Regions from separate parts of the Streptomyces kanamyceticus genome, predicted to be linked through region 1. Evidence: riboswitches for the same ligand, from Rfam matches in the RefSeq annotation. Region 1 holds a riboswitch; the other holds the start of a gene.
What was found. A riboswitch is a leader RNA that binds a small molecule or an ion and turns the genes downstream of it on or off. The one in region 1 is predicted to bind cobalamin.
Positions count from the first base shown of each region.

Region 2: linked by a shared signal. The riboswitch ahead of CP970_RS33715 (cobalamin biosynthesis protein) and the one ahead of metE (5-methyltetrahydropteroyltriglutamate--homocysteine S-methyltransferase) in region 1 are both predicted to bind cobalamin.

Region 1 is NZ_CP023699.1:383,392-386,655, reverse strand. It holds gene metE (5-methyltetrahydropteroyltriglutamate--homocysteine S-methyltransferase) at 1-1,922, opposite strand, end outside; cobalamin riboswitch at 2,084-2,298, opposite strand; cobalamin riboswitch at 2,596-2,790, shown strand; gene CP970_RS01530 (CoA-acylating methylmalonate-semialdehyde dehydrogenase) at 3,089-3,264, shown strand, end outside.
Region 2 is NZ_CP023699.1:7,765,402-7,768,665, forward strand. It holds gene CP970_RS33710 (cobyric acid synthase) at 1-419, opposite strand, end outside; gene CP970_RS33715 (cobalamin biosynthesis protein) at 416-1,354, opposite strand; cobalamin riboswitch at 1,464-1,607, opposite strand; gene CP970_RS33720 (hypothetical protein) at 1,733-1,957, opposite strand; gene CP970_RS33725 (inorganic phosphate transporter) at 1,970-3,262, opposite strand.

The DNA.
Region 1 (3,264 bases):
CGGAACGACTCCGTGGCCCAGTCCAGGTAGGCGGGGCGGTCGGCGGCGCGCAGCGGCAGGGTCTCGCGCAGCGCGGGCTCGTCGACCTGGATGACCGAAGTGCCCGCGGCCTCCAGGTCGTTGACCTCGTCGCGCAGGGCGAGGGCGACCTGGCGCGCGGTGTCGCCGAGCGGCTGGTCGTCGCGGACGAAGGACCAGGCGAGCATGGTGACGGGCCCGGTGAGCATGCCCTTGACGGGGCGGTCGGTGAGGGAGTTGGCGAAGGACGTCCAGCGCACCGTCATCGGTTCAGGTCGGGAGATGTCGCCCGCGAGGACCGGCGGGCGCACATAACGGGTGCCGTACGACTGGACCCAGCCGTGCTGCGTGGCGAGGTAGCCGGTGAGCTGTTCGGCGAAGTACTGCACCATGTCGTTGCGTTCGGGCTCGCCGTGCACCAGGACGTCGAGCCCGGTCTTCTCCTGGAAGGAGACGACCTCACGGATCTCGTTCCTGATGCGCTCCTCGTAGCCCGCCGTGTCGAGGCGTCCCGCGCGCAGGTCGGCGCGGGCCGTGCGCAATTCGGTGGTCTGCGGGAACGAGCCGATCGTGGTAGTGGGAAGCAGCGGCAGCTTGAGGTGCGAACGCTGGGCCGCGGACCGCTCGGCGTACGGCTGGGAGCGGCGTCCTTCGGCGTCGGTGACGGCGGCGGCCCGGGCCCGTACGGCCGGGTCGTGGGTGATCGCCGATCCGGCGCGCGACGCCAAGTCGGCGCGGTTGGCGGCGAGTTCCGCGGCGATGGTGTCGGTGCCCTGGGACAGGCCCTTGGCCAGGGCGACGATCTCGGTGGTCTTCTGCCGGGCGAAGGCGAGCCACCGCAGGATCTGCGGGTCGATGTCCCGCTCGGCCGCGGCGTCGATCGGGACGTGCAGGAGCGAGCAGGAGGCGGCCACGTCGACCCGGTCGGCGAGCCCGAGGAGGGTGCCCAGGGTGGACAGGGACTTCTCCAGGTCGTTGATCCAGATGTTGCGGCCGTTGACCACACCGGCGACGAGCCGCTTGCCGGGGAGGCCACCCGCGGCGGCGAGGTCGTCGAGGTTGGCGGCCGCGGCGTCGGTGAAGTCGAGGGCCAGGCCGTCGATCGGGGCCTTCGCCAGGACGGGCAGGGCGTCGCCGAGCCGGTCGAAGTAGGAGGCGACCAGGAGCTTGGGCCGGTCGGTGAGGGCGCCGAGTTCGCGGTAGGCGCGGGTGGCGGCGTTGAGCTCGGCCGGGGTGCGGTCCTGCACCAGGGCGGGCTCGTCGAGCTGCACCCACTGGGCGCCGGCCGCGCGCAGATCGGCGAGCACCTCCGCGTACACCGGAAGCAGCCGGTCGAGGAGGGTGAGTGGCTCGAAGTCGGCGGGGACTCCCGGTGCGGGCTTGGCGAGCAGCAGGTAGGTGACGGGGCCGACGAGGACCGGGCGGGCCGAGAGGTCGAGCGCGAGGGCCTCCTTGAGCTCGGCGACCTGCTTGGCGGAGTCGGTGGCGAAGACGGTGTCCGGGCCCAACTCCGGCACCAAGTAGTGGTAGTTGGTGTCGAACCACTTGGTCATCTCCAGCGGCGCCACGTCCTGGGTGCCGCGAGCCATCGCGAAGTACCCGTCCAGGGCGTCGGATTCGAAGGACGCGCGGTGCCTGGCGGGGACGGCGCCGACCATGACGCTGGTGTCCAGCACGTGGTCGTAGTACGAGAAGTCGCCGGTCGGCACCTCGTGGACACCGGCCTCCGCCAACTGCCGCCAGGTGGTGCGACGCAGCTCCGCCGCGGTCTCCCGGAGGGCGTCCGCGGTGACGCGGCCCTTCCAGTAGCCCTCGACGGCCTTCTTCAGTTCACGGTTCGCGCCCTGACGGGGGTAGCCGTACACGGTGGCCCGTGCTGCCGCGGCTGCGGACTTCGTTGTCACGGAAATCTCCTTCGCGAGATGACTCCTGAACATCCCGGGGACGGGACGCGGACGCGAAGGGATGACGGACCGTCCGGCCTCACACGCGTCGATGACACGGTTCTCCGAACGGTATGCGCGCCGACCCGCCCACGAGGTCACCGGGATTCCGCACGTGATCGGTCACGTGCGGGCAACGGGCAGGTCTTCGGACTCGTGGGCACATCCGCCGAGGCGGATTCCTACTGGCCGTCGCTTCCCGGATCCGCCGGATCCAGTGCGTATGACGGCGGTCGTTCCCACTCACCGCTGCGGGGCAGTCCCGGATTCCCACCGGGTTCCCTCTTGCGACGCGCCTGCCTGGCGGACAGGGCGAACCAGCTGCACGGGCCACCTTAGAGGGTGCGGGCCGTCTTGGGCAGCACTGATCACATGTCGGATCGCCCCAAGCTGCAGCTTGGGTCTTGGTGAGGAAACCCGAGGATTGACTTGGCTGTTGGGGAAGCGGGACGATCGTTTCGGGCCCAAGGCGGCAACCCGGCCGGGCCCCGACACCGATCCGGACGGTGTCGGGGCCCGGCCGGGTGTCGACCGCCTCGCCGACGTGTTCGGCCGGAAACGGCTGCCCGTCGGCCGGAAAGAGATCGCCCGTCCCCCGGCTGCGCGAGCCTGTCGGGGTGGACTTACTAGGACGTCCAACTATATGGTCCTCGGCAAGGCCCGCGGTGTCAGGGAAGCCGGTGTGAATCCGGCGCGGTCCCGCCACTGTGACCGGGGAGTGCGTTCTCGCAACACAACGCGCCACCGAGGGACGTCGTGTCCGTCGGGAAGGCGGGGGAGCGCGCGCTGATCCGGGAGTCAGGATACCGGCCGCGGGGTGTTCCGTGTTGTCCACGAGGATGGAGCAGACACGCATGGCACCGGTCCGTACCCACGACCCAGGTGATCCGGCGGAGCGACCGACGGTATGCGCCGACTTCTAGCGCACCGGCGACGTAGGCCCACGAGGTAGGCCCACGAGGTGGGCCCGACTCCCGGCTCCCCGGCGGCGTACGTCAACTCGCGGCTCACCGACGGCTCTTCGGCCCTCGCGTCCCGCGGCCCCGATCCGAGCGCGCCCCACCGGGCGCCGCCCGTCGGTGTGCCGCGCCATCCCCGGATCCCCACCTGACGAGAGCAGGCTCATCGTGGTCCGTGAACTCACCCATTTCATCGGCGGCAAGCACACCGTCGGCACGTCCGGCCTCTTCGGCGACGTGTACGACCCCAACACCGGCTCCGTGCAGGCCCGCGTGCCGCTCGCGGGGCGGGCCGACACCGAAGCGGCGATCGCCGACGCCACCGCCGCCCAGCGGGCGTGGGG
Region 2 (3,264 bases), 7.4 Mb from region 1:
TCGGCGGGGCTGCCCGCGCCCTCACAGATCACGGCGTCGTACGTGCTCCGGAGCTCATCGAGGCATCCCACGACGGTCTCCAAGAGCGCCGCCTGGCGCCCCCCGTGGTAGCCGCGCGCGCTCATCTCGCCCACCGGCTTGCCCATGAGGACGACCTGGCTGGAGCGGTCGCTGCCCGGCTTGAGCAGCACCGGGTTCATCAGCGCGCTCGGCTCCACCCGCGCGGCCTGCGCCTGCATGGCCTGCGCACGCCCGATCTCGGCGCCTTCGTGCGTGACGAAGGAGTTGAGGGACATGTTCTGCGCCTTGAAGGGCGCGACGGACACGCCCTTGCGCGTCAGCCACCGGCAGATCCCGGCGGTGACGACGCTCTTGCCCGCGTCCGACGTGGTCCCCGCGACCAGCAGCCCGCCGCTCATGCGTCTCTCCGTTTCCGCCGGGCGGCCGCCACCGCGACCCCCAGCGCCAGCCAGCTCACCCGTCGAGAGAGCCGCACGGCCCGCTCGATGTCCGGGACCCGTACGGCACGCCCGGTCGCGTTCAGAACAGGACGGTGCTCGACCCGCCCCGCGTACGAGAGCGTCCCACCGAGCCGTACGCCGAGGGCCCCGGCGAAGGACGCCTCGACGGGCCCCGCGTTGGGACTGGGATGCTTCGCGGCGTCCGCGCGCCAGGCCCGCAGCGCGCCGCGCGGCGAGTCGCCCGCGAGCGTCGCGAGGACGGCGGTCAGCCGGGCCCCGGGCCATCCCATGACGTCGTCGGCCCGGGCGGAAGCCCACCCGTACCGCCGGTACTTGGGCGACTTGTGCCCGACCATCGCGTCGAGCGTGTTCACGGCGCGGAAGGCGACGAGCCCCGGCACCCCGCCGAGCGCCCCCCACACCAGGGCCCCCACCACGGCGTCCGAGGTGTTCTCCGCGACGGACTCCACCACGGCCCGCGCGATCCCGTCGGCGTCGAGCGCCTGCGGATCCCGCCCGCACAGGTGCGGCAGCCGCTCCCGCGCGACCTCGATGTCCCCGGCCTCCAGAGCCCCGCCGACGGCCCGCGCCTCACGCCCGAGCGAGGTCCCGCCGACCACGGCCCAGGTCGCGGCGGCCGTCAGCGCGACGGATCCGGCAGGTGAACGGCGTACGAGGGAAGAGGCGAGCGCGGCGGCACCCGCGGCGCCACCGGCGCACACCATGGCGTGCAACGCGCCCCACCCGCGGTGGTCGCGCCACAGCACCCGCTCGACGGCACCCGCCGCACGCCCGAACGCGGCGACCGGATGGCCCCGGCGCGGATCGCCGAGCAGCAGGTCGCCGATGAGACCGGCGGCGGCGCCGTACGCGAAGTCGCGATCGGCACTCACGGGGGTCAGCCGGTCGCCGTGCCGAGGAGCTGACTCGTACTCGGAAGGGGAACCGGCAAGGGGCGGCCGCGCATGGCGATATGTCCTCACTCAGGGTGTCCGCGCCCTGGTTCGACGTGATGCGGCGGCGCGAGTTCCTGGCTTCCGGGGAGGTCGCTCCCCGATGACAGTGGCGGGACCGCGCCGGATTCGCACCGGCTTCCTCACCTGCCGCCGTAGTTGGCCCCGGCAGTCCACCACGCCCCGCGAACGCCCGTCAACTCGCCGTTGACCTGCGGCGGGAGACTGTGCGGAGCCCCACACACGACGGTGGGGTGCGGGACGCATACGCACGTCCCGCACCCCACCGGTGAAGCTGTCGTCAGGCTCGGACGAGGCTCAGGCGACGATCAGATAGATCCCGTACGCCACCGCCGCCGCGCACAGCGCGAAGCAGGCGTACGCGCCGGTGCGGGCCACCGCCGCGGAGCCGCCGCCGGACGCGGCCGCCGCCTCCTGCTTGGAGAGGCCGACGATGCCGAGCGTGAACAGGCCCACCAGGGCCACCGTCACCGCGAGGCTGACTCCGAAGACGGAGCCGAGAGCTGCCCAGTCGATGCTCATGCTGATCCGTCCTTACACCGTCGCGGGCCTGGCGGGGTCCGCCATGGCGCCGGTCGTGGTCGTGGTCGGGGCCGAGATGGTGGCCTTGACCGGGTCTTCGGAAGAGGAGTCCGTGGTGGCCGTCGTGCCCACCGGGGGCGGTGAGACGGCGGCGATCGCGGTGGTCACGACGCCCGCGGGCTCGGCGTCCTTGGCGGCGCCGATCTCGTCGTCGGTGACGTTGGTGTGGTCGACGGCGTCGCGTCGCGAGAGGACCCAGATCACGGCCGAGCCGCCGATCAGGATCGCGGCGGTGGCCGCGATGCCCCAGGGGCCCTGCTTGGTGAGGAACTCGGCGCCCGCGCCGACCAGACCGGCGGCCGGCAGGGTCAGGCCCCACGCGACGAACATCCGGGTCGCGGTCGACCAGCGGACCACGCCGCCCTTGCGGCCGAGGCCCGCGCCCATCACGGCGCCGGAGCAGGACTGGGTGGTGGAGAGCGAGAAGCCCAGGTGCGAGGAGGCGAGGATGACCGTCGCGGCGCTGGTCTGGGCGGCGAAGCCCTGCTGCGGCTGGAGGTCGGTGAGGCCCTTGCCCATGGTGCGGATGATGCGCCAGCCGCCCAGGTAGGTGCCGAGGGCGATGGCCACACCGGCCGAGACGATGACCCACATCGGGGGGTTCGCACCGGGGTTGAGGACACCGCCGGTGACCAGGGCGAGCGTGATGATGCCCATGGTCTTCTGCGCGTCGTTGGTGCCGTGCGCCAGTGAGACGAGGCCCGCGGAGGCGATCTGGCCCACGCGGTAGCCCTTGGCGGTGGCCTTGGTGTCGGTGTTGCGGCCGATCCGGTACGTCAGGCGCGTGGCCAGCATCGCGGCGATGCCCGCCACGAGGGGCGCGGCGAGGGCCGGGATCAGGATCTTGGTGACGACGGTGCCGCCGTTGATCGACGACCAGCCCATCGACATGACCGCGGCGCCGATGAGGCCGCCGAAGAGGGCGTGGGAGGAACTGGAGGGCAGGCCGACCAGCCAGGTCAGCAGGTTCCAGAGGATCGCGCCGACGAGCGCGGCGAAGATGACCTCTGTCTTGAGGCCGTCCTCGTTGACGATGCCGCCGGAGATCGTCTTGGCGACTTCGACGGAGAGGAAGGCGCCGACGAGGTTGAGCACGGCGGACATGGCCACCGCCGTCTTGGGCTTGAGAGCGCCGGTCGAGATGGTCGTCGCCATCGCGTTGGCAGTGTCGTGGAAACCGTTCGTGAAATCGAACACGAGAGCGGTGACGATCACGATCCCGAGGAGAAGCGTGATGTGTTCCATTT